Regions from separate parts of the Bacillus sp. GW823-FHT06A11 genome, predicted to be linked through region 1. Evidence: riboswitches for the same ligand, from Rfam matches in the RefSeq annotation. Region 1 holds a riboswitch; each other region holds the start of a gene.

Region 1 (10,832 bases):
TTGGGCAGTCTACTTCTCGATGTAGCACTTAAAATACTACATGTCCTTTTCTACAAACTTCTCTTTACTTCTTCAGCTAATTTTCTCGTACTTTCATACGCAGATTCAGCTAAACTAATTGCTGAAATAACTGAAACACCGTCCGCACCCGCTTCTATAACTGCCGCTGTATTTTCAATTGTAATCCCACCAATACCAACGATTGGCACTGTAATTCCTTGTTCTCTAAAATAAGCTAATCCTTTCGTTCCTTGAACCGCTTTCGTATCTTTTTTCGTACTCGTTGGAAAAATAGGTCCAACGCCTAAATAATCTGCTCCATTTTCGATTGCAAAGCGTGCTTCTTCAATTGTATGAGCAGATACGCCGATAATTTTATCTCCCATTTTTTCACGAACAGATGTAATCCCTTCATCATCTTGTCCTACATGAACACCATCTGCATCTAATTCAATGGCTAATTCTACATCATCATTTACAATGAAAGGAACACTATATTCCTTACAAAGCGTCTGCAATTCTTTTGCAAAGCGCACTCTATCTCCTCCGATTAAAGAACCTTCCCCCTTCTCGCGAAACTGAAAAAGTGTCACTCCACCATCTAACGCTTCTTTCAATACAGCTAAAGGATCCCTCGTGCAGTTATTACTTCCCATAATAAAATACACTTGCAATAGGTTAGACATTTTCTTTGTTTCAATGCGCATCATGTGTTTCATCCCCCTTACTCTAACTCCTCAATCTTCCCATATTTCTCTATATCAGCTGAAGTTGTATTCGCTAATTGATTTAAAAATTCAATTTGGAAACTACCTGGCCCTTTTTCTACTGTTTTAGCAGCTGCCAGTTCCGAAGCTACACCATAAAACGTTAATGCTGCTACAGTTGCCTTTACATAATCTTTTTCAACTGCTACAAATGCTCCTATTACTGAAGTTAGTAAACACCCTGTTCCCGTAACTTTCGTTAAAATAGGGTGACCGTTTCGAATAAGAACAGTTCGCTCTCCATCTGTAACAACATCTTCTTTTCCAGTAATGACCGCAACTGTATTCAATTCGTCTGCTGCCTGCCTTGCAATGCTTACAACATTGCCCTTTCCAGTACCAGCGTCTACCCCTTTAATTTCCCATTTTTCATTAATAACATTTGCTATTTCAGCTGCATTTCCGCGGATAATCGCTAAATCGATTTCAGCCGGAATATGTCTCGCAACTTCTGTTCGATACGAAGTTGCTCCTGCACCAACTGGATCAAACAGTACTGGCACATTGTTCGCATTTGCTGATTTACTCGCGAGTAACATCGCTTCTACTTCTTCAGAACGAAGTGTCCCCATATTTAATACTAACGCTCCAGCAATGCTCGCCATTTCTGCTACTTCTTCTTTTGCATACGCCATTACAGGCGATGCCCCAAGTGCCAACAAACCGTTAGCAGTAAAATTTGTTACAACAACATTTGTAATATTATGAACGAGTGGATTAGATTCTCTCACCAAATCCACTACTTTACTAATTTCTTTCATATTCATCCTTTTCATCTCCTAACTATAATGATGGGAGATACACAAAAAGACACTTTGCGCGTACGCAAAGTGCCTGAACATGTGCTTTTACACTCTCCCTACGCTGGCATTATCCAACAGGTTCAAATGGTCAATGACGGACTAGTAGCCATACTCTCAGTTTGTATCCACAAACTCCCATGTGTTTCTTATTCATCTACTTCAAAGTCTACTCTTATTCTAGTAAAATAACAAGTTCTTTACTTTTCTATTTAATATAGAAGCAACTGATAAAGTGAAACTTTAATCAGTTGGGATTTTGTTCACTCCATTAAAAACAGCTCAAATATGGAGCGAAACTGAATCTCAAGAAGATGTATGCTATATTTAACTTATGGAAATTTGAAAGGATGTTTTTAATATGTCAAAAAGCGTTGTAATCGCTGAAAAACCTTCCGTTGCACGAGATATCGCTCGTGTACTGAAGTGTGATAAAAAAGGAAACGGCTATCTTGAGGGTAATAAATATATTGTAACTTGGGCTTTAGGTCATCTCGTTACATTAGCAGATCCAGAAAGTTATGATGTGAAATATAAAAAGTGGAATTTAGAAGATTTACCGATGCTACCTGAGCGTTTGAAATTAACGGTTATTAAACAAACTGGTAAACAATTTAATGCTGTAAAAAGTCAGCTACTTAGAAAAGATGTAAATGAAATTATTGTAGCAACAGACGCTGGACGTGAAGGGGAATTAGTCGCACGCTGGATTATCGATAAAGTTAAGCTAAATAAACCAATCAAACGTTTATGGATTTCTTCTGTAACCGATAAAGCAATTAAAGATGGTTTTGCAAATTTAAAACCAGGTAAGGCATATGACAATTTATATGCTTCAGCAGTTGCGCGTTCAGAAGCTGACTGGTATATCGGTCTTAATGCAACTCGTGCTTTAACAACTCGCTTTAATGCTCAGTTAAATTGTGGCCGTGTACAAACGCCTACTGTCGCTATGATTGCTAGTCGTGAGGATGAAATAAAGAACTTCAAAGCTCAAACTTACTACGGCATCGAAGCTCAAACAATGGAGAAGCTCAAACTTACTTGGCAAGATGCAAATGGCAATAGCCGTAGTTTTAATAAAGAAAAAATCGATGGTATTGTAAAAAGTTTAGATAAACATAATGCTACTGTTGTGGAAATTGATAAGAAACAGAAGAAGTCATTCTCTCCTGGTCTTTACGATTTAACTGAATTGCAACGTGATGCAAATAAAAAGTTCGGTTACTCTGCTAAAGAAACATTAAATATTATGCAAAAATTGTATGAACAGCATAAAGTACTAACGTACCCTCGTACAGATTCACGCTACATTTCATCTGATATCGTTGGAACACTTCCAGAACGTCTAAAAGCATGTGGTGTTGGAGAATACCGTCCCTTCGCACATAAAGTATTACAAAAGCCTATCAAACCTAACAAATCATTTGTTGATGATAGTAAAGTAAGCGATCATCATGCGATTATTCCAACAGAAGGATACGTTAACTTCTCAGCATTCACAGATAAAGAACGCAAAATTTATGATTTAGTTGTAAAGCGTTTCTTAGCTGTTTTATTCCCAGCATTCGAATACGAGCAACTAACATTACGTACCAAAGTTGGTAGTGAAACGTTCATTGCACGTGGAAAAACGATTTTACATGCTGGTTGGAAGGAAGTATACGAAAATCGATTTGAAGACGATGATGTAACTGATGACGTAAAAGAGCAGCTTCTGCCTCACATTGAAAAGGGCGATACATTAACTGTAAAGTTACTTATGCAAACATCAGGCCAAACGAAAGCACCTGCACGCTTTAATGAAGCAACTTTACTTTCAGCAATGGAGAATCCTACAAAATATATGGATACGCAAAATAAACAACTTGCTGATACGTTAAAATCGACTGGTGGATTAGGTACTGTAGCGACACGTGCTGATATTATCGACAAGCTATTCAATTCGTTCTTAATTGAAAAACGTGGCAAAGATATTCATATTACTTCAAAAGGCCGTCAGTTACTTGATTTAGTACCAGAAGAGTTAAAATCCCCTACACTAACTGGTGAATGGGAACAAAAACTTGAGGCTATCGCAAAAGGTAAGCTGAAAAAAGAAGTATTCATTTCTGAAATGAAGAACTATACGAAAGAAATTGTTTCTGAAATTAAATCGAGTGATAAAAAATATAAACATGACAACATTTCAACGAAGTCTTGTCCAGATTGCGGTAAACCAATGCTAGAAGTAAACGGCAAAAAGGGAAAAATGCTCGTATGCCAAGATCGTGAATGTGGTCATCGTAAAAATGTATCTCGTACAACAAACGCTCGCTGTCCACAATGTAAGAAGAAACTAGAATTACGTGGTGAAGGTGCAGGCCAAATTTTCGCATGTAAATGTGGCTATCGTGAGAAATTATCAACATTCCAAGAGCGACGTAAAAAAGAATCTGGAAACAAAGCCGATAAACGCGACGTTCAAAAATATATGAAACAACAGAAAAAAGAAGAAGAACCATTAAATAACCCGTTCGCAGACGCATTAAAAAAATTAAAATTTGATTAAACAAAAAGGTTCCTACCTCTATCGGTAGGAACCTTTTATTTTAGTGAATAATTTTACTTCCTTTTGCATTCTCAACAAATTTTTCACTTGATTTGTTAATTGGTGTTTTCAGTAATAACGCAGCAACAATCATAACTACTACGAAAGCACTTAACACAAGTAAATCTCGCGTTACGATATCCCATAGCATTCCGCCTACTGTTTCACGAATTGCACTAATTGCATATGTGAACGGTAAGAACGGATAAATTGCTTGGAAGAACGCTGGTGTCATTTGGATTGGGAATGTTCCGCCCGATCCTGCTACTTGTAGTACAAGTAAAATGATCGCCATCGATTTCCCAACGTTTCCGAAAATAGAAACGAGTGAGTATACGATACAAACGAAGACTCCACCAATAAATAAACTAAATAACACAAACCAGAACTTATCGACTACGTACGTACCGAGTAAGAATATATCTCCCATCGATACGATAAACGCTTGTGAAAGACCTATCGTTAAGAACGTTAATAAACGTCCGAAGTAAATTTCATGGCTCTTATAATTCGCGCCCTCTTCGTGTACTTCTACTGTTAATAATGAAACCATTAATAATGCGCCTACCCATAATGCAAGCACTGTATAGAATGGTGACATTGCTGAACCGTAGTTCGGCATCGCAAATAATTTATTCTCTTTTAAATTTACTGGATTCGCAAAGTAATCACTTTGCTTCTCAACATCGTTTTTCAATAAGCGTATAATGTCTTTTAAATCCTCTTCAGATTCAAAATCACGAATTTTATCTGCTAATTCTTTAATCTTTTTCTCAGTAGCTGGCATTTCAGCTTTAATATCTGCTAATTTCTTTTTCCCGTCTACTAAGCCTTTTGATGAATCTTCTAGTAATTTTTTAACATCTGGAAGCTTTTTGTCTGCTTCTTTTAAAATTTGAGATGTGTTTTTAGACATCTCTTTTGTGCGAGCAATTGCTGCATTGAAATTTGGAGTGATTTCTGAGTCATATTTAGCTAAAATGTCACCAATTTGGCCCGAAACACTTTTAGACACTTGATTAATACTTTCAATAACATCTGCTGCTGGTTTTTGACCTTTATTAATAGCGTCAATTCCTTTATCAGTTAAATCCATTCCTTTTTGCAAACCATCTTTTGCTTTATTTAACTTAGAAATTGTACCATTAAGGTTTTTATCACTATTCACATCAGCTAACACTTTATTTGTACTTTCCAGAACTGGAATCATGTCATTAACTAAATTCCAACTTGCTTTGAACTGCCCATTCAAATCATTTAAGGCTACTTTTGTAGAATCTAATCCATTAACACCTTTGTTACTTAAGTCTTCTCTGGCTTTTTCAAGCTCTGTTTTTAATCTGCTGTAATCATTTACAGCCTTATCATATTTTTCTCTACCATTGTCTAACGCTTCATTTGTTTGATTTACTAACTCATTTGCTTTTTTTATATCTTGATTTAAATTACCTCTTAGTTGCTGAGCATCTTCTTTTACATTCTCAGCTTTGTTTTTCAATTGTTCAGCTGTGCTTACTGCTTTTTCGAAATCTGCTACAAAATTTGTATTATAATCTTTTTCTGCTTGATTTACTAAATTATTTACTGCATCTAACTTTTGATTTACAGCATCTCGCACATCTTGTTTAACTTCTTGGCCAGAACTAATTAAATCTCCTACATGCTTAACTCTATTGTTAGCATCCACCATAGAATTTTTAAGCACTGTTAAACTTTCCACTCTGTTTCCAAAGAACTGTTTACCGAAGTCCGTTGAAGCTGCTTCCTTAAACGTTGTAAAGAAATCAATCAAATATGAAACGCTATCGATACGCTCTTGGAGCAATTTCGAAGCATCTTGCACATTTTTCTGTGCTACAGCTGGATCCACACCTTTATTTTGAAGACCATCCATAACACTTTTTACATATGCGGTTCCAACACGAGTAGAATTGAAAACATTATTTACAGTTTGATCAATATTTTTAGCAACATTTTTATACCCCTCACCATTCACCTGCGGTAACGCTGGAATCTCTGGTATTTGCGGTATTTGTGGAAGAGTTATATTAGGTAACACTGGGAATTTAGCCGGATCTGGAAGTGCCAGATTGAAATCCAATGATGGATTCTTTAAGAAATCCGTAATTGCCGCGGCACCATCTAAACCTTTTTGCATTACCATTAAATTATTCTTAATAGTTCCTGGAGCACGTTGCAATGTTTCATCATTTCTCGCAAAGAATTTATCTAAATTCCCTAACGCTTCTTGCCCATCATTCATAACACTCTCTACAACCGGCAACTCTTTTTGCGCTACTTTTACAACATCTTCTGCTCGAGTTGCATCATCTAATGCCTTATCCATGAGTGTATTCATTTCTGGGAACTGCGCTTCTAACTTAAATACAAGATCTTTTACTTTTTCGATACTTGGTAAATTTGTTTCTAAATCGATTCCAAGATCATTGAAAATTTTAAAAATCTCACCGTTTGCTGTTTTAACAAAGTTTTTACTAATTTCTTCTGTAATACCTGATGCACCTTTTGCTGTAATCTTCGGTGCAATTGCGTTTACTTTTTCATTCACATAGTAATCCAGTTCTGGTTTTTTAGGATTTTCATCCAGAACAGTTGCAATTTTTTCAGAGAAGTCTTTTGGAATCGTAATACTTGCATAATAATCCCCACGCTCAACTCCGTAAATTGCTTGTTTCTCATCTACAAATTTCCAGCCAAGATTTTTGTTTTTCTTAAGGGAGTCTACAATCTCTTTCCCGATATTAATATCTTTCCCTCTTAAATTAGAACCTGCATCTTGGTTAGAAACTGCAATGGGAACCTCTTTTGTATTTCCATACGGATCCCAAGAAGCTTTAATGTTAAACCATGCATATAACGATGGTAAAATCATTAATCCTAAAACAATAACAATTGCAGCCCAATGTTTGGCTACATTCCGTAAATCTGTCTTATAAATACGCCAAATCTGTTTCATAGAAGTTATCACCTAATTATATATTTTTCCTTCTTTAGAAAATGATACATACATTTTGCAATTATATCACTTTCTACATCGTGTATTAACCAAAAACGTACTATTTTTTCCCATTAACTTTCACTTACTTCATTATATAACGAAGTGAGTGAAAGTATGAATACAAAATGACCAAATCGGTTTTACATTCAATAATAACAAATATATATGAAATGTCATAAAAAATACAAGTATTTTCTCTTGGAAATACTTGTATTCCTAAAAAAAATCCTCACAGCTTTTATTCTCTGTGAGGATTTCTTCTATTATATATCCAATTGAACCTCTACACCGAAATGATCTGAAATTACATTTCTGTTTGTACCATTAAAAATAACTTTTGAAGAATGAACTTTTTTACTTTGGTTACACAATATTAGATCGATTCGCAAATTATGTTTATTTTCATCCCAACCAGCAATCTCGCCTTGGACAGTCGTTCCTTCATCCTTCTCTATTGCTAATTCATATGTGTCATACAACCCTTTTTGCATCATATACTCATAACCTTCGCCTTCCAAGCGAGCATTGTTATTAAAATCTCCCATTAAGAAGGCGAGCTTATTACTATCTACACGCCCCATCAAACGATCAACTTGACCTTTGAATGACTCTTCTTCATCATTCCACCAACCGAGATGGCAAGAGTAAAACGTTATATCTTTACCATTATAAGCAATTGTTGTACTTACAATTTTACGCGTTTTCCAATACGTTGTATCCTCGTTTTCTGAAATAAAGAACGTATCTTCTTTTATAATATTATGCTTCGTTATAATCGCTAACCCTTCTTCATACACGTCATAACCAATATGAGAGAAATCCCAAGTAATATTGTAATCTTTTACATGTAGCGCTTTTAACTCTTCTAATAGTAAAAGTCCAAAATTATCTTCTTTCTTGTTACCGCATACATTTTCAGCTTGTATGGACTGACTTACTTCTTGCAATGCGATGACATCGTACTCTTCTTCTTGAATTACTTTAGCAAGGTATTGTATCTTTTCTATTTGATTCTCTTCTTGCCAAGAATGACAGTTTAAAGTTAGCAATTTCATATTATTACGCACCTAACATATCTTGAATGTCTGACTTTAATACGTCAGCTTTCGGACCATATACCGCTTGTACACCTTTATCTTTTACAATAAGCCCTAAAGCACCATTTTGTTTCCACTGTGCTTCTGGTGCAACAACATCTAAGTCTTTTACTGTTACACGTAAGCGTGTCATACAAGCATCTACGTCAGCAATATTTTCTTTTCCACCTAATAAATCGATAACTTTTGTTGCTAATGAACCATCTTGTACATTTTCTGTTCCTTCTGATGCCTCATCTTCATTATCAATATAGTTACCTGCACGCCCTGGTGTTGGTAAGTTGAATTTTTTAATTAAGAAATTAAATAGTGTAAAGTTAAGACCGAAGAACACTAATGAAACAATAACAAAGTTGATTAAGTCTCTTGTTAAACCCGCGTTAACCATCATTGGTGTACGAGTAATTAACTCAATAAATCCAAATGCATGAACACGTAAGTTAATTAAATCAGCTAACGCGAATGCAAGTCCTGTTGTAATAGCATATACAACATATAATACTGGAGCAATAAACATGAACATGAATTCAATTGGTTCTGTTACACCTGTTAAGAATACTGCTAATGCTGCTGATAAAAACATTGGTTTATATTTTGCACGCTTTTCTTTATCAACGTTACGGAACATTGCAAATGCAATCCCCATTAACGCTGCTGTTGAGCCGATAACTTGTCCAGCTTTGAAACGAGCTGGTACAACGTTATTTAATAAATCGTTATATGCCTTCGTATCTCCATTTGCCAATAAATTATTTAAATCTGTAATCCATGCAAGCCATAATGGATCTTGTCCTGCTACAACTTGTCCAACTTTTGAACCAGTTAGCATCGTATATGTTCCGCCTAGCTCTGTATAGTTCATCGGAATCGTTAACATATGGTGTAAACCAAATGGTAATAATAAACGCTCTAACGTTCCATATACAAACGGTGCAACAACTGGTGCACTATCTTTTGAAGCTGCAATCCAGCGACCAAATTCATTTAACCCACTTTGGATGAATGGCCATAGAAGTGATAATACAATCGCAGTAACTGTAGACCAAAGAATTACAACGAATGGTACAAATCGTTTTCCATTAAAGAATGCTAATGCCTGTGGCAGTTTATTATAGTTATAATATTTGTTATATAGATTAGCTCCTAAGAAACCTGTGATAATCCCAACGAAAACTCCCATGTTTAATGCTGGTGCACCAAGTACAGAAGTAAAGTAATCTTTTACAAGTAAATCTCCTGCTATTACTGAAGAAACTGTCGCTTTTGAATCCGCTAACATTTGAGCGTTTACGCCAAATATAGCTCCTGTAATTCGGTTTGTTAAGACGAATGCTAATAGCGCTGCAAATGCACCACCTGCACGATCCTTCGCCCAAGATCCCCCAATTGCTACTGCGAATAAGATGTGTAGATTTGTAATGATTGCCCAACCGATGTCTTCCATTACGCGAGCGATTGTATGAACTGCGTTAACATCCCCAGCAGACATACCAATTAACTTACCGATGGAAATCATTAAACCAGCTGCTGGCATTACGGCTACAACAACTAATAACGCTTTCCCGAACTTTTGCCAAAAATCAAAAGACGTAATTTTCATCTGTTCTTCCTCCCCTTTATTTATAACAACATAATGATTTAAATTATAATTTCTGTTCCCTTTATGAAAACGATTCCTTTTGTTACTTTATTTTTATCTTTACGCAACCGTTTTCATAAATCTATTTTAATAAAAGCGTTTTCACTTTGCAATAGAAATTTATTTTTTTTCATAAAAAAAGATGCTCAAAGAGCATCCTTTTTTATTATGAAATGCGATAAACCCTTGTTTCATAAGGTTTTAAAGCAATTGTTGTTACTTCTTCATGTTCCGCAACTTCATAGTTATTTAAAAGCAAACGTTTGCGTTCTAGTGCAAATAAATCCTCATTATACACTGCTTCCTCTTTTGAGATATTACTAATTACAATGACTTTTTCATCCTGTAACGTACGTGTATATGCATAAATTTGTGGATCGTCTTCTAAAAGTAAATCGTACGTACCATAGTTCAGTACATCGTGCTCTTTTTTCAGGGCAATCATTTTCTTATAGAAATTGAAAATAGACTTTTCTTCATTTTTTTGCTTTTCAACATTAATTTCTTTGTAATTTGGATTCATGCTAAACCAAGGTGTACTTGTTGTGAAACCAGCATTCATCTCATCATTCCACTGCATAGGTGTACGTGAATTATCGCGGCAAGAAGCCCATATAATCTCCATCATATCTTGATGTGGTACGCCCTCTGCGATTTTCTCGCGATATAAATTTTTAATTGCAACATCATCGTAATCTTCAATATTTGGTAACTGAACATTTGTCATACCAATTTCTTGTCCTTGATAAATAAACGGTGTACCGTGCATAAAGAAATACATCGCTCCTAGAGCTGTTGCACTTTCACGCCAATATTGTTTATCATCTCCCCATGTTGAAACGATACGTGGTTTATCGTGATTTTCAATATATAAAGCGTTCCATCCTTTATTCTCTAATCCTTTTTGCCATTTCGTTAAT
Region 2 (10,832 bases), on a different contig from region 1:
TGGTTCAATATTTGAAAAACAATTTAGCGAATCTAGTTACGGCTTTAGACAAGGGCTCTTTTATGTTTGTATTTCGGAACTTCATCATATTTCTTTAAATAATAAGCACGGTAAGTAGCTTCACGAAGTTGTACAGAGTTGGCAGCTTCAACCATGTAATAACGAAGATACTGGTTTCCCGTTCGTGTCATGGGTGTTCGTTCCGATTCAAAGTTTCCAGATTGCGATTTTTTCCAGTAAAGACCGGTGTATTTGGCCAATTGTGCTTCGTTCTCAAAGCGTTCAATTTGTCCAACTTCCGCAATGATTCCCGCGGCGTATACGACTCCAATGCCTGGAACACTTGTTAAATATCTCGCTTCTGGAATGGCTTAGAATAAAGCAGTAATGCTTTTTTCTATCTCTTTGATTTGTTTTTTCAATGTTTGAATCAATCGTGCATAAGTGGCTAATACAACGTCCACAGAGTCTTGAACGACCTTACCTAGTCGGTAGGAGTCACGTATGGCTTTCTTGATGGTTTTCGCTAAATCTTCCGGGTCGCTAAAGGGTCCTTTCCCCTTTTTCTGAAGAAGAGTAGCGAGTGCTTCTAGATCCATTTCTGCGATTTCATCCAACGAAAGGGAATCTGAGAGTATTTCCATCATCGTCGCACCAAAAACAGAGGTATTTAACTCTTTCGATAACGTATTACATTTGTAGTAAAGGTTCTTCAGAAAGTGTTGCTTACATTCTGTTTGCTGGTGAACGAGTTGATATCTAGATCGTGTTAAACGTTGAAGGGCAACGTATTTTTCCTCCTTGATAAGAAACTTATTATACCGCCCGATTCGTAAAAAATCGGCAATACGGAAAGCATCTATTTTATCGGTCTTATCTTCTTCAAAGAGTTTTTTATACCGATGGATGGCTTTTGGATTTTGTACGACCACTTCCACGTCTAAAGCCCTCAAATTCTTATCTTCCGTTAGGAACATGGAAGGATGGAAACTATAGACGGAAGTAGATTCCATGCCAATGACAATTTTTTTATAGTTGTACAACTGGTGAAAATGGAGAACATCCTCCTTAATGGCGTTGGCACCATTCACATCGTTTGAAAGACAAATTTCTTTCAAAACAGTGTCATGACTGTCAAGAAAACATACATCAAGTTTTTCAGAGCTTACATCAATAGCTACGAATAATCTCAAAGAAAGGACCTCCTTTCTTTGAATAGTATTTGGAATGAGCTTGGATACTGTGGGATCTCCCTAGAGTCCAAAACATAGCCACAACCTCGCGTATGAGTATTCAATGATTGCCTTCATCTAAGCTACCCTCCCACCACTATGAGAGGTAAGTGAAGGAAACCGATACAGCTTGTGCGTATGCAGTGCATTTTGGTCTGGGTCACAGTCTTTTAACGTGGTCGAACTACAGGAGGAGTAAGTATATTCCCGATGGATCCATTTCCGTACTTCCATTATCTGGAGAAAACCCCCAGTATCCAAGACTAAATTTTACCCATACATCATTTTTTTGATGTAGCTCTTGAAGATAAAAACTATTTAATTTTCAAGGAACAGTTATTAACTTAAAACTTATTATACGAGGAGGGTGTATCATGAAAAAAATATGCTTTGTATTAATTGTCGACGCTGGTATAAATTATGGTTCAATATTTTCTCTACCATTTTTAAGGAATCAGGATGATTTGAAGGGATATTTTTCTAAGTATTATGATGTTTCAATTAATTATATTAGGGATAAAAACTCAGTTGACTATTTGGTAGTTCCCAAACCGTGTCCAGCTTTTGATAATGAAAATAATCTTCCAATAATTGAAGTACCAGCAATCTTATTTATGGAAAAGAATTTTGAAAAAATAAAGACTTATATAGACAATTATTTTTCTAATAACTCATAAAGAAAATAAAAGTACAGTAAAAAGAAGTCCGATAAAAAACGAGTGGTGTAGAATATTTCTATTAATCATTCGTTTTTTATTATATTTACATATATTTTTTAAAAGAGGATTATAGACGTTCTGAAAAAAATTAATTATAACAAGAACAGTGTTCGTGCTACTATCTACGTTTATTTTTTGTACTAAGTCCCCCTTTAACTAACAAGACAACAAAAAAATTAACATATAAAGGAAATAACGTTACAATTAATGTAAGGGCTTTTTCTTTGAATTTTAGCTCTGAATAATAAAGATAGTTAAATCACTAAATGGAGGAGCAGGTCAATTTTGTTCCTTGTATAGTAAATTGTTACCTATCTCTATTGCAGGTTGTATGGCAGGTAACAGTAGCAGTTGTAGCGAAATGCAGCAGAGACAAAGGCTCTTTTTCAAACGGGACTGATGAATGTATTTGGCAAGTAAAAAATGGTTCTTCCCGGAGTTAGTTGAAAAGTCTCATTCTTTCCAAAAGTAGAATCTTTGTCCGCAATGTGGAGAATTTGCATCGACCATACATGATTCTTTTAATAAGCTTTAACTTGTTTATGCTCCCTTCGGCAAGACCATTATTATTCTCATAAGTTACCGCATTTCTGACAGCTTCAATATCCCGGGCTAATCCATTCGTAAAGCTCTTAAACTCTTGTATATTAGTATTTTTAATTTTCTCAATACAATGGTCGAGATTCTCAACACTCTTTGTGGTGAAGATGTTTTTAAACTCCCATGTTAAGTCATAAACTATTTTTACAATAGGGTGTTCTTCGTAATTATTGTTGGTATTATGACGTATGTTCAAGTATATTATTTAACGTGGATGATTCCATAAAGAGAAAAAGAAATAACCTTTGCATTTTTCAGATTATCGTGTATGATGGGAAAGTATTGAAAATTAAATCAGTGATAAACTAGGGGTGCCTAACGTATGCGTAGGCTGAGAGAGAAGCGCGTGATCTTCTTAACCCTTTGGACCTGATCTGGCTCGTACCAGCGTAGGGAAGTTAACGGCTTTACATAATGATGTCTTTTATGAGCCAGGTCCTTATTTTTTTATGGACCTGGCTCTTTTTATTTTGGCATGCGCTGGCCATATCTCGTCCTTGTCACGAACAGGGGAGGCAACAAAGGTTATGAAACAGTCTGTTTCAGCTGAGCAAATTGAATTGAAATCGAGTTTACCAGGGAGTAAGAAAGTATATGTGGATGGACCACGCGCAGGCATGAAAGTGCCGATGCGTGAGATTGAACAAAGCGAAACGAACGGCATCCCAAATCCTCCAGTCCGTGTGTATGATACGAGCGGTCCTTATACGGATCCGGCGTATAAAGTGGAGCTGGAAAAGGGAATTCCAACGCCGCGTCATTCTTGGATCATGGAGCGCAGGGATGTAGAGGCATATGAAGGGCGCGAGGTGAAACCAGAGGATGACGGTGTGAAAGTGGCTTCGAAACATACACCTGTTTTCCCGCAAATGGATCGCCAGCCGCTTAGAGCGAAGCAAGGTGCAAATGTTACGCAAATGCATTATGCGCGTAATGGCATTATTACGTCTGAGATGGAATACGTTGCAATTCGTGAAGGAGTAGAGCCGGAGTTTGTTCGTAAGGAAATCGCAGAAGGCCGCGCTATTTTACCAGCGAATATTAATCATCCAGAAGCTGAACCGATGATTATCGGGCGTAACTTCCATGTGAAGGTAAACGCGAATATCGGAAACTCTGCTGTATCTTCTTCTATTGCAGAAGAAGTAGAAAAGATGACGTGGGCTACTCGCTGGGGTGCAGATACGATTATGGATTTATCTACAGGTAAAAACATTCATACGACGCGTGAGTGGATTATTCGTAATGCGCCTGTACCAGTTGGAACTGTGCCGATTTATCAAGCGCTTGAAAAGGTAAATGGAATTGCAGAAGATTTAACGTGGGAAGTGTACCGTGATACGTTAATTGAGCAAGCGGAGCAAGGCGTGGATTACTTTACGATTCATGCTGGTGTATTACTTCGTTACATTCCAATTACTGCAAAGCGTACGACAGGTATCGTTTCGCGTGGTGGTTCGATTATGGCGCAGTGGTGTTTATTCCATCATAAAGAAAACTTCCTATATACTCATTTTGAAGAGATTTGTGAAATTATGAAGCAGTACGATGTTTCGTTCTCTCTTGGAGATGGATTACGTCCAGGATCGATTTCAGATGCAAATGACGAAGCACAATTCTCTGAGCTTGAAACACTTGGTGAATTAACGAAAATTGCTTGGAAACATGATGTGCAAGTTATGATCGAAGGACCTGGACACGTACCGATGCACTTAATTAAAGAGAATATGGAGAAAGAGCTTGATATTTGTCAGGGCGCGCCGTTTTATACACTTGGGCCACTAACGACAGATATTGCACCAGGTTATGACCATATTACATCGGCAATTGGAGCTGCGATGATCGGTTGGTTTGGAACGGCGATGCTTTGTTATGTAACGCCGAAAGAACATTTAGGTTTACCGAATAAAGATGATGTACGCACGGGTGTTATTACGTACAAAATTGCAGCGCATGCGGCTGATCTTGCGAAAGGACATAAAACGGCTCATCAGCGTGATGATGCACTTTCAAAAGCACGCTTCGAATTCCGTTGGCGCGATCAATTTAATTTATCTTTAGATCCTGAACGTGCGATGGAATATCACGATGAAACGTTGCCTGCAGAAGGGGCAAAGACAGCTCACTTCTGTTCAATGTGTGGACCGAAGTTTTGTAGTATGAGAATTTCACATGATATTCGTGAGTATGCAAAAGAAAATGATTTAGAAACGACAGAAGCAATTGAAAAAGGAATGAAAGAGAAAGCAGAAGAATTTAAAGAAGCTGGTAGTCATTTATATCAATAACATGTTACACCTCTTTACTTGATTGATCACACTGTAGTACCTAACTTTATTATAGAAGAAGCCCCATTTGCTAAGACGGTAGCAAATGGGGCTTCTGTTGTTTATAAGGCGAAGAAGAGATGTACCCAGTAGAATAAGAGGAATAGTGTGACGACTGTTGTGAGCGGGATAACGATAAGGGATACACTTAAATAGTCTTTCCATTTTACTTTAATTTTGTTTTGTTTCAGAATATACATCCAAATGAGTGAAGCTAGTGTACCAATTGGTAGTAATAGTGAGCCGATGTCACTACCAATGATGTTTGCAAGATAGATTGTTTTTAATGTGACTGGATCTAGTCCCATTTCTGTTAATGTAATTGTACCAATCATAAGGGCAGGATGGTTATTGAAGACGTTAGAGAGGATGGATACAAGTCCACCCATTGCAAAGCTAGCATAGAGTAGATGCTGATTCACAATTGGCTCGAGCCATTGTACAAGTGCAGCTGTTAATCCTGCGTTGTGGAGTCCGTAAATAATGACGTACATAGAGAAGGCGAAAATTAAAATGTGCCATGGTGTCTTTTTCAAAATGTCGACAGGATTTGTTCGTAAGTAGTACCATCTCCAAATGAGAAGAACGAGTGAACCAAGTACTGCAACGATTTCAATTGGGATGGATAAGAAGGATGCAACGAATAGAAGACAGCGCATAAGGAAGACGAAACCTAATACTTTTAACATGAATCTTGTCCGTTTTTGTTTCGTATCAACAGAATTATTTCCTTTTAGTGGATGGAAGTTTTTCGTGAAGAAAATTTCTTCAATATCATATGAAGAAACAGGCAATTTTTTCGGAAGTTTTTTCTTCAAAACTGTATACATGAGCCATGACATAAATAATAAGCCTAATGTTGCAGGTACAAACATCATAGCAGTATGCATATAAAGAGTCATATTAACGATATTTAATGCGATTAAATTTACGATATTACTTACACCAATTGGTGCACTAGATGCCGTAGCGATTAAAGCACCACTTAATAAATAAGGAATTTGCTGATGAGGTTTTAATTGAAGATTTTTTAGAAGAAGAATTAAAATTGGAGTTGTAATTAAAATACTACCGTCGTTATTGAATAAGAGAGTCATGAGAAAACATAATAATTGAATATACCAGTATAAGCGGCGTCCAGAACCCTTTGCTAGATTTGCTAGTTTCGCTGCGGACCAATGGAAAAAGCCGAAGCTTTCTAATATAACTGCCATGACGATGGTCGCTAATATTGTTATGGAAGCACCGCCAATTTTACTTATAATATCCATGACGTCTGGTTTTGATACAAGTCCAGTAATTATGATGATACCAGCTCCGATTGCTGCTGGCCACGCCTCATTTAAACCTCGAGGCCGCCAAAAGATAACAATCATCGTTAAGAAGAATACAATAATAGTAATCCATATTTCAATGCTCATATTTTGCCTACCTTTCTATTTTCCCTTGAATAGATGTAGCTTGTCTCAAGGTTATATTTTTAGTATATTCAGCAAAAAATAAGAAGAACTAGACGTATAACGAGATGAAGCGAATATGTGTTTTTCATGCTAAAGGACAAGTGTCATTAGTAGTGAAATAACTATTGTGATAGGAGTCTATAAATTGATTGGGTAGTAAGGTAGTAAATGAGATTTATATCGGCGCAACTCAAAATATATCAGCGATTTTTAAAATATATCGACTTATCGACAAAACATGACAAAAGGAGCCCATCCCAAAATGCCTTTTGGAACAGACCCCAAGACTATATTATTTTTCCTTCAAAAAAGTACGATCCTTCAAGAATAAATTCCAGAAGAAAATAAATCCTGGTAATAAAATTGCAATCCCAATTGCGTATAGAATGAGCAGTGCATAGAACGTTTCTGTCGTTGTAAAGCTTGTAAATACAGTTACGTCAGGATAAATAATATAAGGTAAATGCGCGACGCCGTAAGCGTAGCTTGCAAATGCATATTGAGCGACGACAGCTAAAACGGCAATACGAGGATATCCTAGTGTATTGTACTTTTTGTTTGTCCACCAAAGGGACGAGTATCCGATAACGAATAAAACAATAGAAACTGTAAACCACGGGAATTGCTTTATTAATCCTTGCATAAGCCAATGTGTTTCAGGATCCATTACAACGAGGGCGATGATCGCTGTAACGAGCGTTGCAGGACCAAGGATGATGGCATTTCTTCTATAAATTCTATACGTATCTTCTGAACTTTGTTCTCTCGCAAAATCAGCAAGAAAGAGAGAGGAGAGAAATAGTTCAGACGTTATTCCGAAGAGCATATAGCAATAGATAACCGGGCTAGAAAGAAGTTTTCCATACAGGAGTACTTCTTTCCCTTCAGACATTGTAATATAGGCTCCCTCTGTAACGGGTAAAACGGTAATTAATAGTGCTGGAATTAAGAGACCAGTAATACCTGAAATAACCCGAAGAAGGTACTGATATTTCGGCAAGGAGTAAGCAAATACCATAAATGTACTACGTACTGCAACGAGCACTAAAATTAACATAACTGGTACGAACATTACTGTCGCAAGAGTAAAGGCTGCTTTCGGAAAGAAGCCGAGAAATGCGACAACGACGAAGACGAGGAACGTATTTGTTACTTCCCAAGTGGGTGATAAGTACCGATTCGCAAGTTTAGCAGCGAGCGTTGGATGTTTTGCGTATACCATGCCCCAAAAACCAGCTCCAAAATCGATGGACCCTAGTATACTGTATACGAAAATAAGGGCCCATAAGATGATGATTGCAATACTTTCCTCATGCATGAGAATCGCCTCCTTGGTGTTGTAAATCATTCTTTAATGGATGTCTTCTAAAGAATGTCCGTAGAACAAAGACTGTTAAAATAGCGAGTCCAATATATAAAATGATGAACAAAATAAATAAAGGACCGACGAAATCAGCGCGTGTAGCTGCATCGACGGTACGTTGCATACCATAAATTGTCCATGGTTGACGACCGCTACAACTGAAAATCCATCCGAATTCAATACCGAGCATCATAATTGGTCCGCATGCGGCAGCCCCCCAAAGTAGCCACTTCGGTAGTTCTGTTCCCTTTTTTCGGTACACGAAATACCAATATAAGAGTGCAATTGCTGCAACTGCAAAGGTGAACGCAGCAGTGCCGACCATTAAGTTGAATAGTGTATGTGTATAAAATGGTGGCCATGTTTCTTGTGGGAATTCCTTTAAACCTTTTACGACAGTGCTAGGGTCTAGTCCCACTAATAAGCTAAGCATGTTTGGAATTTCAAGTGCGTAGTTTAGTTCAAGTGTATTAGGATCCACAACTCCGCCAATGGATAGCGGTGCGTGTGATGTCGTTTCAAATAAAGCTTCAGCAGATGCAAGTTTTTCAGGTGAGTGTTTATGTAAGGCAATCGCTGATTCATGTCCTGAAAGCCACATCGTAGCGCCTGTAATAAATGTAACGACAAGCCCTAATAGTAGCCCTTTTTTATGATAAGCAATTTCACGTGTACTTAAATTTTTCTTCAATAATTTAAATCCAGCGATAGAAGCAATGACAGCCGCACCAGTTGCATAAGCCGTAATAACAACATGGAATGCACTTGTGCCAAAACTCGGATTAAAGAAAGCTTTCCACGGATCAACGTTAAAAACAGATCCATCTGGATTCATTGAAAATCCTGCTGGTGTATTCATCCATGTATTTGCTGATGTAATAAGCACGGCGGATGCTGTGGCACCAAGCATGACGAAAAATAGCGAGATTAATCTCATAAATGGAGGAAGTTTATCGGCTGCATATACGTAAATCGACATGAATAAAGCTTCCAAAAAGAAGGCGAAAATCTCAATTTGGAAGGGAACAGAGATAACTTGCCCAACAATTTTGGCGAAACCAGGCCAAAGAAGTGAGATTTGCACACCAACAATTGTTCCAGTTGGAATTGCTACACCGAGAAGAATAGCAAAAGCCTTTGTCCATCTTTTCGCCATAATGGCATAGTCGGAGTCTTTCTTCCAGTGATAGAGTATTTCGCTTATAAAAATCATCAATGAAAGTCCGACGCCAAGTGTTGCAAAGATAATGTGGAATGCTAATGAAGAACCAAAAAATGCTCTTGCTAATGTTACCGTATCCATATGTAAACTCCTCTTCTTTTTTGCCATTATTTTCTGATTGAATTGGAAGATTTATTCAAAAAAACTACCAAAAATATATATGTATTTAAAAAGTGAATATGATAATATGATGTTGTAATATTTTGAATAGAAAGAAATAAATAGTTGGTCATGTTTTGTTTGTTTTTTGCTCAGGAATCTTTTATAATCTTTTATGCGAACATAAGTTCTGTTTTTTTCGGAATCAAGAAGTTTATGTGAAATGGAGAGGGTGTTTTATGTATCCTGAAGTCATTAAAAAGATGGCATTTTCAAAAGAGCATAGAGATTTATTATTGAAGCTATATAATAAAGAAATTACGCGTCGTGAATATGATCGACTTGTACAATCGCTATATAAACCTTCTAAAGAGGTTTGTGAGGGATAGAAATGGGGGAGACAATCTAGTGGATTGTCTTTTTTAAATTTATGTATGTTCTGATAAAATTAAGGTTAGCCTTACTAGGGAGGTGAAAAGATTGCGGAAACGTTTATATATAGGGATTGGAGTTATCTTCTTAATCGCTTTAGGTGGAATTGTATTTTGGTCAGCTTTACAAGGAAACCGTACAGAAAATTTTATTTTAAGACATATGGTGAATGACAATGGAACGCTTGCCACGTACCGTTTAGTAGATACTAAGGCAGGTACGGGTGAAGCAAAGGGACGTGAAGCTTTATCAGAATCAGCGGGATTATGGTTACAATATACACTTGATAAAGATGATCAGGCGTTATTTGATGAGCAAGTAAAGGTTATTCAAGATAATTTCGTATATAAGAATCATATCGTTTTATGGAAACTCTCTGAAAAGGGAGAGAGGCAGTCAGCCACAAATGCACTTATAGATGATCTTCGTATTATAGAACAATTATATCGTGCTTATGAAATGTATAAGGAAGAGCGTTATAAAAACCTTGCCGATCAATTAAGTGATGCTGTACTTCGTTATAATAAAAAAGATAATTATTATGTTGATTATTATGATGCAGATGCAGGGAAACAAAATAATTTTGTAACAACATCATACATAAATCCGCGTGCATTCTCCTATATGAAGAAGTACGGAAAAGTTTCTGCTCAGCAATATCAGGAAGTTGTTCAATTTTTAGCGGATTATCCAAGGCATGGCTGGGCATTCCCGAAAGAGTATAAAGAAGATGGTACATTTACGTACGATAAAGAAGTGAATCTTATTGACCAATCATACGTTGCATATCATCGAAGTTTAGGTGGTCTTTCATCAACTGCTTATTTGGAATTTATAAAGAAGAAATTCCAGGAGAATGGAAAGCTATACGGTCGTTACAATTTAGAAACGGGAAAACAAACTGTGAATTATGAATCGCCAGCCGCTTACGGACTAACGATTTTGTACGTACTACAAACAGGTGATACAAAGTTTGCGAAGGAATTGTATGATCATATGTCCACATTCCGAAATGACAACGTATTTAGTAGATATTACGGTGGATATGTAACAGGTGAAAATAATAATACGCATATTTTTGATAACGTGCTACCACTTTTAGCTGAAATGGAATTAAAAAAGAGTGAACAATAAAAGGTGCCACCATATGAGGGTGGCACCTTTTATTTGTTCATATAATTTTACGTTCTAATATTAGAGAAGTAGTCAATCACAAATTCACGGAATTGCTGAGCTGTTTTTGATAAGTAGCGTTTTTTGGACCAACTTAATCCGATGGTTCGCTGACAAGTGGGTTCAATAATACGCAACTTGCTTGATGCTAAAGTAGAGTTTTTTAATAAAGTTAAACTTGGAACAAAAGCGATGCCAAGACCTT
Region 3 (10,832 bases), on a different contig from region 1:
GAAATGAATAAACGAGTAGAAGAGATTGCAAAGAAGTTAAACATTACTGATATATTGAGTAAAAGAACGTTTGAAATATCAGGGGGACAAGCTCAAAGAACAGCAATCGCTCGTGCGATCGTTCATAAGCCGCAATTATTACTTGCAGATGAACCAACAGGGAACTTGGACTCTAAATCTTCAAATGATGTAATGGAGATGCTTGATACTCTAAATAAAGAAGAAAAAGCAACGATGATGTTAGTTACACATGATCCGTATGCAGCGAGCTTTTGCAGCCGAGTAATCTTTATTAAAGATGGTCAACTATATAACGAAATTTATTGTGGTGAAAGTAGGCAAACTTTTTATCAAAAGATTATGGATGTCCTTTCTTTGTTAGGAGGAAAAAGGCATGACTTTTCGTCAGTTCGCATTTAATAATATTTTTCGCAATAAGCGTACATATGCTGCCCATTTTTTAAGTAGTGCATTTTCTATTATGATTTTCTTTACGTATGCTCTTTTATTATTTCATCCTGATTTACAAGGTGAGTTGAAATCGACAAGTGCAACAATAAGTGCATTTGGTACATTGGGATTTTCAGTTTCGCAAGGATTGATTTTTGTATTTTCATTTTTCTTTATTTTATATTCAGTTAGTTCGTTTTTAAAGACGCGTAAGAAAGAATTTGGCATTTTAATGATGCAAGGTATGTCAATGAGACAGCTTAAGAAATTATTATTAATTGAAAATATGTTGATTGGACTGGGTTCAATTTGTATAGGGATTTTCATTGGACTCATATTTTCTAAACTAGTCTTATTGATAAGTGCAAGTGTATTAATGATTAATAATGGTTTACCTTTTTATATACCAGTCCGAGCTGTATTATTAACAGTTATTACATTTCTTTTCTTGTTTTTAATTGTTTCATTATTTACATTTAAAATGATAAAAGTAACGGAACTTGTGGAACTTATTCGAGCAGAGGAAAAGCCAAAACCTGAACCGAAATCTTCAGTTTTATTATCGATACTTTCTTTAATTAGTATAGGGTATGGATATTTTTCAGTATTTCGCTTTATACCAAGTACCAATTTTATTACGCTTGGAATAGGTGTGCTTCTAGTAATTATAGGAACGTACTTTTTATATACTCAGTGTAGCGTTTATATATTGCACCTTGCTAAAAGGAGAGAATCTTTCTTTTTAAAGAGAACAAATATATTAACATTTTCAGAATTAATTTACCGTATGAAAGATAATGCAACGATGTTTTTTATAGTATCTATTGTTTCAGCAGTTGCATTTACAGCAATTGGTACAACAGCCGCAATTGGAAATAGGGATTTGGTAAGGATGACAAATCCGTATACATTTTTGTATGGAAGTTTGGAAAATGACAAAGTATTGAATAAAAATCTTTCTATTATAAAAAAACACCTTTCTGATGCTAATATTCCGTATCGAATGGCTTCATCTTCATATATATACACAGAAAATAGCGTAAATGTAATGAAGTTAAGTGAATACAACGATCTTGCTAAAGCACTAGGCTATCAACAAGAAACCATTGAAAAAGAAGATGAAATTTTATTAATCCCTGGAGTTGTATCACAAAAACAAGAATTTAAAAATGGCGAGTATAAAAAGGATATAGAAGTCATTCAAGGTGATTGGACAAAGACATTTCATGTGAAAAAAGCTGTAGAAAATTTAGTTTTACCACATGATTCTAGAACTATTTATATCGCTGTTCAAGATCAAGTATATGATGGAATGCCTCTTACTAGTGACCCAGTTAATGAAGAAATTTCATATCGTACTTACGGATTTGTTGTAGATGATTGGATAAAAACGAAAGAGATTTCCAATCAATTAAAGAGTATATTTGATAAAGATCTTAGGGACAGAGATTTCTACTTTGAAGCTTTAACATTAAACTTGTTGGAAGCAAAGCAAAAGAATGGTTTATTACTTATGGTAAGTATTTTAGTCGGAATCGTCTTCTTTACATTCGCCGCTAGTTTTATTTATTTCCGATTATATACAGATTTAGATCGCGATCAACAGCAATATAAAATGATTTCGAAAATGGGATTAAGTAAAGGTGAGTTGAAAAAGGTTGTAACGAGGCAGTTATTATTAATGTTCTTTTTACCAATTGTCGTTGCAGTGATTCATACTGTAGTCGCTTATATGGCATTACAACAATTAGTCGACTTTTCTATCATAAATAGCTCTATCGCCATTTTAATTTCATTTATATGTATACAAGTTTTATACTTCTTTATCACTCGTTGGCGTTACCTACAAAAGCTTTATAAAACTATGGAACAGTAGAGAACATCAGCAAGTAACATTGCAGAAAAGCATGTAAAAAAACAATATGAGTTATGAAAGGAATTGTAATGAAAAAAACATTATCAATTTTCATATTATGTATATTAATTTTAATTAGTTTAAGTGCATGTGCTAAAAGTGAAGAATTATTTCCAGCTAACGGTGTATTAATCATTGGAGATGAGAATCATACTGGAGCAATTATGAATCGTTATAAGGAAAATACGAAAGAACATGAAATTTTCCCAGTGAAAACAGGGGAATTTGAAAAAGGAAAGGTATTAATATTAAATGAATCTACTGCACAAGCGATGATTAAAGCAAAGATTTTTCGTAAACGTGACCAAGGAGCCCTTTCCAAACTGGTAGATACGTTACCTAATTTTCCAAAAGAAAGCTCACTACTATATATAAATGAAGAAGAAAAGAATATTAAAAGTATTAAAATAGAAGGAAAAGAGATACCAGTTGCATATGATAGTGATGCTTGGCTTGGCAATAAACGTGACTATGGAGCACTATGGTATATCATTGTGGCGAAAAATAGTGTGTATAAAGAAATAAAAGCGAATGAAACGAATATGCAACTTCTACATTTAAAAAAGTCGTTAGGTGATGAAAAACCTAAAATGTCGACAGATAATACATTAATTAATGAAAAAGTAAAAGTAAGAAAGCTAATTGAAGGTTTTAAAGAGAAAGTATCAGTTCAGTTTGTAACGATCGGAGAAAAGTCTTAAAAAAGAGTTCGAGGTTGATAGAAAGTTTATCAGCTTCGAACTCTTTTTAGTTTATAGACAAATCAATTATTATGCTTTACATTACTTCATTTAATCGAGTCTCGTTTGTTTCCTCAATCGCATTTGAATTTTGAACTGAATTATTTTGGGCTTCTTTTTCTTTACGAGCCTTTTGTAGCATTTCAAGGATGATCCATAAAGGAACACCTTTATCCTTTAACATCTTCCATAAATCTAATTCATTAAATTTATGCTCAGGCTGTTTCATTTCTTTTTCAGATGAACGAATATCAAACTTGATAGGATCATTTACTTTCTTACTTTCAAGTTTAGTAGAAGAGATAGTATTATGCTCAAGAGTAGATGGAGTTATTTTAGTAGGTTGAGATAATGTATGAATATTTGATCCGATTTGCATGTTTTTTCCTCCTTTTTGAAGCAATGAGATTAGTTTTCTTATGGTTTTTAAATCTTTTTAACATGAGGAAACTATATCTAATTATAAATCTAAATAAACAGATTTACAAGTTATATTGTAAAAAGTAAATGTTCACTTGAATTAATATTTATCAACATTTGTATATGTTTTCTATATATACAACGTATATAAAATACTTTACATTATGTTTAAGTTGTTAAATTATTCTGTTAATTTTTCGAAAAGAAAAATGTAAACGTTTTATTAGGGGGAGAAAGTATGGGGAAGTTATTTTTAAAAATATGTTTTTTCGCATTAGTGACCGTATGTTCATTCGCAGCGAAAATATCATACGCTGAAGAAAGGCAACAAAATAATTATCCTATCATATTGGTGAATGGATTTGCTGGATGGGGTAGGGAAGAAATGCTGGGCGTAAAATATTGGGGTGGTGTTCATGATATACAGGAAGATTTGAAACGAAATGGTTATACGGTACATACCGCTGCTGTTGGACCTGTTTCTAGTAACTGGGATCGTGCATGTGAATTGTATGCACAAATTAACGGTGGGACAGTAGACTATGGTGCCGTACATGCTGAGAAACATGGACATAATCGTTTTGGCAGAACTTATAGTGGTTTTGCACCGAATTGGACTGAAACAAATAAAGTTCATTTAGTTGGACATAGCATGGGTGGACAAACGATTAGAACATTAGTACAGCTATTAAAAGAAGGCAGTTTTGAAGAAAAGAATTATGTGAAAAATCACCCAAACACCAAAATATCACCACTATTTGAAGGCGGAAAATCATATGTTCATAGTGTTACAACATTAGCAACCCCTCACAACGGTACAACACTTGCGGATGGGAGTCTTCTGCTACCGTTCGTTAAAGATTTACTCATTACAACTGCAAGCTTCGGAGGAAACAATAATTTATCGTTATATGATTTCAAATTGGATCAATGGGGTATAAAGAAGAATGCTGGAGAGTCCTTTTTCCAATATAGTAATCGTATTCTAAATAGTTCACTTTGGAAAAATACAAAAGATATAAGTCAATGGGATTTAAGTACAGATGGTGCAAAGGAGTTAAATAATTGGGTAAAGACACAACCGGATGTGTATTACTTATCCTATAGTGGACATGCATCACAAGCAGCACCTATAACAGGTTTACATTTACCTCATATAACGATGAATAAAGTGTTGATGGGGAATGCGTTTTTCTTAGGTTCTTATGCGAGATATGAAGAAAACCGTCCGTTAGTTGATACTTCTTGGTGGCAAAATGATGGTGTAGTAAATACAAATTCCATGATTGCACCATCTTCTAATGTTGCTGTAAATAATAATGAGTCATTACAGGTTGGAAAATGGAATCATATCGAAACGAAAGCGAATTGGGACCATCTCGACATGGTAGGGTTAAGTGTTTCAGACTCGTTAGGTTTTTCTAGCATTCAAGAGTTTTATAGAACAATTGCTGAAAAGCTATCACGTTTACCGAAATAGGTAATAATAAAGCGCTCTCGATGGAATTCGAGAGCGCTTTATATTATATTGAAAGAGGGATTTGGTAGAAAAATATGGGGGATATTATGAAAATTCAAGTTGTATTATCAGGATACGGAACAGTAGGCAGAGAGTTTATAAAATTATTAAATGAAAAATATTCATATATATATGAAACATATGGGATTCAATTAGTTGTAAGTGGCGTATTAGGGAGAAATATTGCAATACATAATGAAGAAGGCTTATCTCTTCATCATTTATTGATGTATGGTGGCGGTACCGCTGCAATTGAAAAATATTTAGAGTATCATCCGAAGGAACGTGCAATAACTAGCATAAGTGGTACTGTATTGGTAGAATCAACGGTTACAAATCTTAAAGATGGAAATCCAGGGAAACAATATATGAAACAAGCGATTGAGAAACAGATGGATATAGTAGCAATTTCTAAAGGTGCGCTCGTTACAAACTGGAGAGAAATAAATGAAGCAGCAAGAGGCGCAAATGTACGAATTCGATATAGCGGTGCAACAGCCGCTGCACTACCGACACTAGATATTGGACAATTTAGTTTAGCCGGTTGCAGTATTGATAAAATAGAAGGAATATTAAATGGAACAACTAATTATATTCTTACGAAAATGTATGAGGAAGATATGACATTTGAAGAAGCGCTGAAAGAAGCACAAAATAAAGGGATTGCTGAGACAAACCCTATATTAGATATAAGTGGTTCAGATAGTGCGTGTAAATTGTTACTTTTGACTAACAGCTTAATGGAAACAGAGAAAACACTTACTGATATACATATAAAAGGAATCGAGCACGTTACAAAACAGCAAATACAAAATGCTAAGAAACAACATAAAATTATTAAATTAATAGCATCAATATATAAGGATGAGGGTGGCAATGTGAATTTAAATGTTGAACCGTGCGAAATAGAAAAAGATCATCCGTTAGCAAAAGTAAATGGGACCGAAAAAGGAATTACGTTCTTTACAGATACGATGGGGCAAGTTACTACAATTGGCGGGGCTTCTAATCCACGAGGCGCAGCAGCTGCAGCTTTAAAAGATGTAATTAACTTATATCGAAAAGATTTGTAAGACCGTACCGCCCTTTATAAAAAATACATATGTCGTGGACCTTTTGAGAATGAAATAAATATGCAAAAATGATTGCAGGGGGTAAGGAATTGTTTAAGGATTTTAAAGTTGTTAAAGATCGTCCCGTTTATATTCAATTAAAAGACTATTTGAAAAAGATGATTATGAAAGGGCATTTGCTCGGGGATCAAAAAATCCCATCAACAAGGGAACTAAGTGAATTACTAAGTGTGAGTAGAAACACTGTACTCGCTGCTTATGCAGATTTAGAGCAAGAAGGACTCATTTATGCAGTTAAAGGAAAAGGGAACTTTGTTGCGAAGGTGGATATATCTAACACTTCGTCTGTTGAAATAGATTGGAAAAATAAACTTAATACAGTGACCGCATTAGCGGACGAATTAGATTTAATGAAACATGGTGTTCGTTGGGAAAAGGGAATGATTGTTTTTAATAGTATAGCCCCGGATGAGAAGCTATTTGATGTTGAAAATTTCAAAAGAGCTTTTCTTACTCGTATGTCCATTGAAGGGGACATCGTATTGAACTACGGATATGCAAAGGGATATAAACCGTTAATGAATTATTTACTTCATTACATGGAAATGAAAGGTGTAGACATTTCGAATAAAGATATTCTAATTACAAATGGATTTACAGAAGGATTGGATATTGTACTCTCTTCTTTATCAAAAAAATCCGGTCGTGTCATTTGTGAGAATCCAACTCACCATGCTGCACTTAAGCTTTTCCGTTTACATGGACTTGAAGTTCATGGGATTGATATGCATGAGGATGGTATTGATACGAATGAAGTTGAAAAAAGTTTGCGTGAAAAAGATTTTGATTTTGCTTATTTAATTCCTTCTTATCATAATCCAACCGGTATTGTTACGAGTTCAGAGAAAAGAACGGAATTGATGTGGTTATTCTCAAAATACAAGGTTCCTATTATAGAGGACGGATTTAATGAAGAATTACGTTATTCAGGTTCACATTTAGCTCCATTATTAACTTTTGCGGGAGCTGGCAATAATGTGATTTATATTAGTAGCTTTTCAAAGGTGCTTTTCCCTGGTTTACGTGTAGGCTGGATTATTGCAGATAAAGAGCTGATTCATTATTTAGAAAGCGTAAAAAGAGCAAGAACGATTCACACATCTACGCTAGATCAAGCTGTTCTGTTTCAATATTTACATGAGGGATATTTTGAAAAATATTTAAAAAAGGCAAGATCTGTTTATAAGAAAAAATATGAGTTAGCTGTCGGGGCATGTAACCAGTACATTCCTTTTAAAAGAATGACTGGAGATGGTGGACTTCATTTATTTATAGAGCTAGAAGAGCATATGAATGCCCGCACACTTTTACAAAAGTGTTATGAGAAAGGCGTTACGTTTTCACCTGGAGATGTTTTTTACTCTGATGGAGAAGGAGCAAACACTTTCCGATTAGGGTTTTCGCGCTTGAAAGAAGAAGAAATAGTTCGGGGAATTAAAATAATTGGTGATACATTAAAAAATGAAATTTGGAGTTGAGAAAATGAAAATCGGTGTTATTATGGGCGGGGTATCGTCTGAAAAACAAGTTTCAATTATGACGGGGAATGAAATGATTGCTCATTTAGATAAAAATAAGTATGAAATAGTTCCAATTACATTAAACGAAAAAATGGATTTAATTGAAAAAGCGAAAGACATTGACTTTGCATTGCTCGCATTACACGGAAAATACGGAGAAGATGGGACAGTTCAAGGAACACTGGAGAGTTTAGGGATTCCTTATAGCGGAAGTAATATGTTATCTAGCAGTATATGTATGGATAAAAATATTTCGAAAAAGATTTTACGTTATGAAGGTGTAGAAACACCAGATTGGATTGAACTTACAAAAATGGAGGATCTAAATCTTGATGAGTTAGATAAGTTAGGATTTCCATTAGTGGTAAAACCAAACTCTGGCGGATCGAGTGTCGGGGTGAAAATCGTTTACAATAAAAATGAATTGATCTCAATGCTAGAAACTGTATTCGAATGGGATTCTGAAGTAGTAATTGAGAAGTATATAAAAGGTGATGAAATTACATGTTCTATTCTGGATGGAAAACAGTTACCTATAGTTTCAATTCGACATGCAGCCGAGTTCTTTGATTACAATGCAAAATATGATGATACTAGTACAGTTGAGGAAGTTATCGAACTTCCAGCAGAAATTAATGAACGTGTAAATAAAGCTTCACTGACTTGTTATAAAGCATTAAAATGTAGTGTTTATGCAAGAGTTGATATGATGGTGAAGGACGGAATTCCATATGTAATGGAAATTAATACATTACCAGGGATGACACAATCAAGCCTATTGCCCAAAAGTGCAGAAGCAGCGGGAATTAGTTATAGCAAACTATTAGATATAATTATTGAAACATCATTAAAAGTTAGAAATGAAGAAGGGTTTTAAGGAGATTATATAACTAATTCTTTTGACAGTTTCACGAAGTATGCTATGATGAATACATTATAAAAACAAAATATTTATCCACTAGGGGAGCCTTTTATAGGCTGAGATCAAATGTGATTTTGAGACTCTTAGTACCTGATCTGGTTAATGCCAGCGTAGGGAAGTGGGAAAGACGTTGCTATTTAATGAGTAAATAAATACTGTCAATTTCACTTTCTTTACGCCTGTAAAGAAAGTTTTTTTATTTTACAGCTTTAATAATTGTGGATAAATACTTATATTTTATACATTATTGGAGGGATTTAAATGACTTTTTCACAATCATTACGTAAAGAAGTAGATTCAATTTGGGAAGCGAGTTTTAACCATCCTTTTGTAAAAAAACTTGGTGAAGGAACATTAGATTTAGCTAGTTTTCGCTATTATGTGCTTCAAGATTCATATTATTTGAGTCATTTTGCTAGAGTACAAACTTTAGGAGCTGCAAAAGCTCTTGAATTAGAGACGACAGCTCGTATGGCACATCATGCTCAAAATACATATGAGGCCGAGTTATCTTTACATGAGAATTTTGCTAAAAAGCTAGGGATAACAAAAGAAGAAAAAGATAATTTTATTCCTGCGCCAACTGCATATGCGTATACTTCACATATGTATCGTGCTGCGTATGAAGGGCATTTAGGAGATATCATTGCAGTAATTTTACCTTGCTATTGGTTGTATTATGAAATTGGCGAACGCTTAAAAGAGTGCCAGCCGGAAGAGCCAATTTATAACGAATGGATTTCTGCTTATGGATCTGATTGGTTCCGTACGCTAGTTGAAGAACAAATTACACGTTTAGATACTATCGCTGAAAAAGTAACAGAGGCAGACCGCAAACGTATGAAACAGCATTTTATTATTAGCAGTCAATATGAATATTCATTTTGGGAAATGGCTTATACATTAGAAAAGTGGGCAGTGGATACAGACGTAAAAGACGTAATTGGATAAAGAATAGAAGTAATGTTATAGATAGGTACGGATCATACCTATCTATATATTTTTTCTTGTCAAATTTGCGTAAAGTCATTAGTGCTACGGATATGGCGAAATAGAATATCGATAATTTAGCTCATTTACTTGTCTACGCATTAACTGGATAAACTTCTGTCACATTTATTTTACAATCAAAGAACGTTAATGTTGGTGGTATGAAGTTAAATAAGAAAAGAAACCTGAGCTGTTAGCTGTAACGGAGTTGTTTTTTCTTTGCAGGAATTTCTAAATTATCATGGAGTGTGGTTAATACGATATGCAAATATGCATATCGTATTTTTTTGAGTTCTTTATGTGTTAAAATTAGATATAAAGATATGGAAATATAAAGAAGCAAAAGCAGGAATATCCAATGAATTTTGAGAGGTGTTATATGTTTACAAATAAGAAATTAATTCGATTTGGTTTATCGTTGTTTGTATTTTTAGGGATAATTAATTTCACAATCAGCTATTTCCAAACATATCTTGAAACAGCAGCAGATATTAAATGGGTAATTCCAGAAATTTGGAAAACTATTTTACTAGATGTTCCTCAAGGTATACTTGTTCTTTTAGGCGCAATTGCTTTATATGATTTCACAAAAGAGGCATCACAAAAAGACGCATCAATCTAAGTGTGTCTTTTTTCTATTAGGAATTTCATAGAGAGTTTTGCTGGAGAAATAGAATGAAAAGCCCTAATAAGGGCTTTTTTCTTTGTAGGAATTTCTTATCTGTCATAGAAACCGGTTACTTGGAGGTGTTATAGTGAAAGGCATTTACAGTACAGAAAAATCTAAGCGGCAGACGGAAATATATAGGATATGACAACATAATTATTGAGAAATTAATTGAATTTAGTAGGTATGAAGATATGACGCTAGAATTCATATTTTTTAATTTTTATTTATCCCGCATTAACGGGCTGTTCGTAAAAGCCTGATTGGTGAGGACTAATAATCAGCGGGAGATGAACTCCCCCCCACTGATTAAAGTTTCACTTTATAAAAATGAGCCCATAGCAAAAATAGGTATATGAACAAGGTGCATCATTTAGTGATAAGTCATACTTTGTTGGTGTACGTATTGAACTTAGTTTATAGCACTATTTTTACTTAGATGTAACGAACAGAAATATAGGGAAGCATCAATGAGGTTGTATTTTATAAACGGAGGTTATGAAAATGAATCAGTTTCAACAAGAACTACAAGCGTTAAGTCTTAATGATTACCGGT

Evidence for each region. A riboswitch is a leader RNA that binds a small molecule or an ion and turns the genes downstream of it on or off. The one in region 1 is predicted to bind thiamine pyrophosphate.
Region 2: linked by a shared signal. The riboswitch ahead of thiC (phosphomethylpyrimidine synthase ThiC) and the one ahead of thiM (hydroxyethylthiazole kinase) in region 1 are both predicted to bind thiamine pyrophosphate.
Region 3: linked by a shared signal. The riboswitch ahead of tenA (thiaminase II) and the one ahead of thiM (hydroxyethylthiazole kinase) in region 1 are both predicted to bind thiamine pyrophosphate.

The regions. Positions count from the first base shown of each region.
Region 1 is NZ_JBXAHS010000007.1:101,262-112,093, reverse strand. Features, by position in the region: gene thiE (thiamine phosphate synthase) at 51-710, opposite strand; gene thiM (hydroxyethylthiazole kinase) at 725-1,534, opposite strand; TPP riboswitch at 1,607-1,719, opposite strand; gene topB (DNA topoisomerase III) at 1,929-4,118, shown strand; gene AC1Q8L_RS25340 (YhgE/Pip domain-containing protein) at 4,159-7,134, opposite strand; gene AC1Q8L_RS25335 (endonuclease/exonuclease/phosphatase family protein) at 7,440-8,231, opposite strand; gene AC1Q8L_RS25330 (PTS transporter subunit IIBC) at 8,236-9,873, opposite strand; gene AC1Q8L_RS25325 (glycoside hydrolase family 13 protein) at 10,079-10,832, opposite strand, start outside.
Region 2 is NZ_JBXAHS010000004.1:284,903-295,734, forward strand. Features, by position in the region: gene AC1Q8L_RS20645 (transposase) at 45-368, opposite strand; gene AC1Q8L_RS20650 (IS110 family transposase) at 372-1,193, opposite strand; gene AC1Q8L_RS20655 (hypothetical protein) at 1,607-1,909, shown strand; gene AC1Q8L_RS20660 (transposase) at 2,391-2,702, opposite strand; partial or broken gene AC1Q8L_RS20665 (L-lactate permease) at 2,706-2,777, shown strand; TPP riboswitch at 2,849-2,964, shown strand; gene thiC (phosphomethylpyrimidine synthase ThiC) at 3,079-4,839, shown strand; gene AC1Q8L_RS20675 (arsenic transporter) at 4,941-6,299, opposite strand; gene AC1Q8L_RS20680 (cytochrome d ubiquinol oxidase subunit II) at 6,631-7,656, opposite strand; gene cydA (cytochrome ubiquinol oxidase subunit I) at 7,649-9,004, opposite strand; gene AC1Q8L_RS20690 (hypothetical protein) at 9,262-9,411, shown strand; gene AC1Q8L_RS20695 (hypothetical protein) at 9,503-10,588, shown strand; gene AC1Q8L_RS20700 (LysR family transcriptional regulator) at 10,636-10,832, opposite strand, start outside.
Region 3 is NZ_JBXAHS010000003.1:77,746-88,577, forward strand. Features, by position in the region: gene AC1Q8L_RS14360 (ABC transporter ATP-binding protein) at 1-420, shown strand, start outside; gene AC1Q8L_RS14365 (ABC transporter permease) at 395-2,326, shown strand; gene AC1Q8L_RS14370 (lipoprotein BA_5634 family protein) at 2,395-3,066, shown strand; gene AC1Q8L_RS14375 (DUF3914 domain-containing protein) at 3,143-3,484, opposite strand; gene AC1Q8L_RS14380 (esterase/lipase family protein) at 3,764-5,005, shown strand; gene AC1Q8L_RS14385 (homoserine dehydrogenase) at 5,092-6,117, shown strand; gene pdxR (MocR-like pyridoxine biosynthesis transcription factor PdxR) at 6,207-7,655, shown strand; gene AC1Q8L_RS14395 (D-alanine--D-alanine ligase) at 7,660-8,574, shown strand; TPP riboswitch at 8,648-8,753, shown strand; gene tenA (thiaminase II) at 8,881-9,570, shown strand; gene AC1Q8L_RS14405 (DUF3937 domain-containing protein) at 9,968-10,231, shown strand; gene AC1Q8L_RS14410 (heterocycloanthracin/sonorensin family bacteriocin) at 10,781-10,832, shown strand, end outside.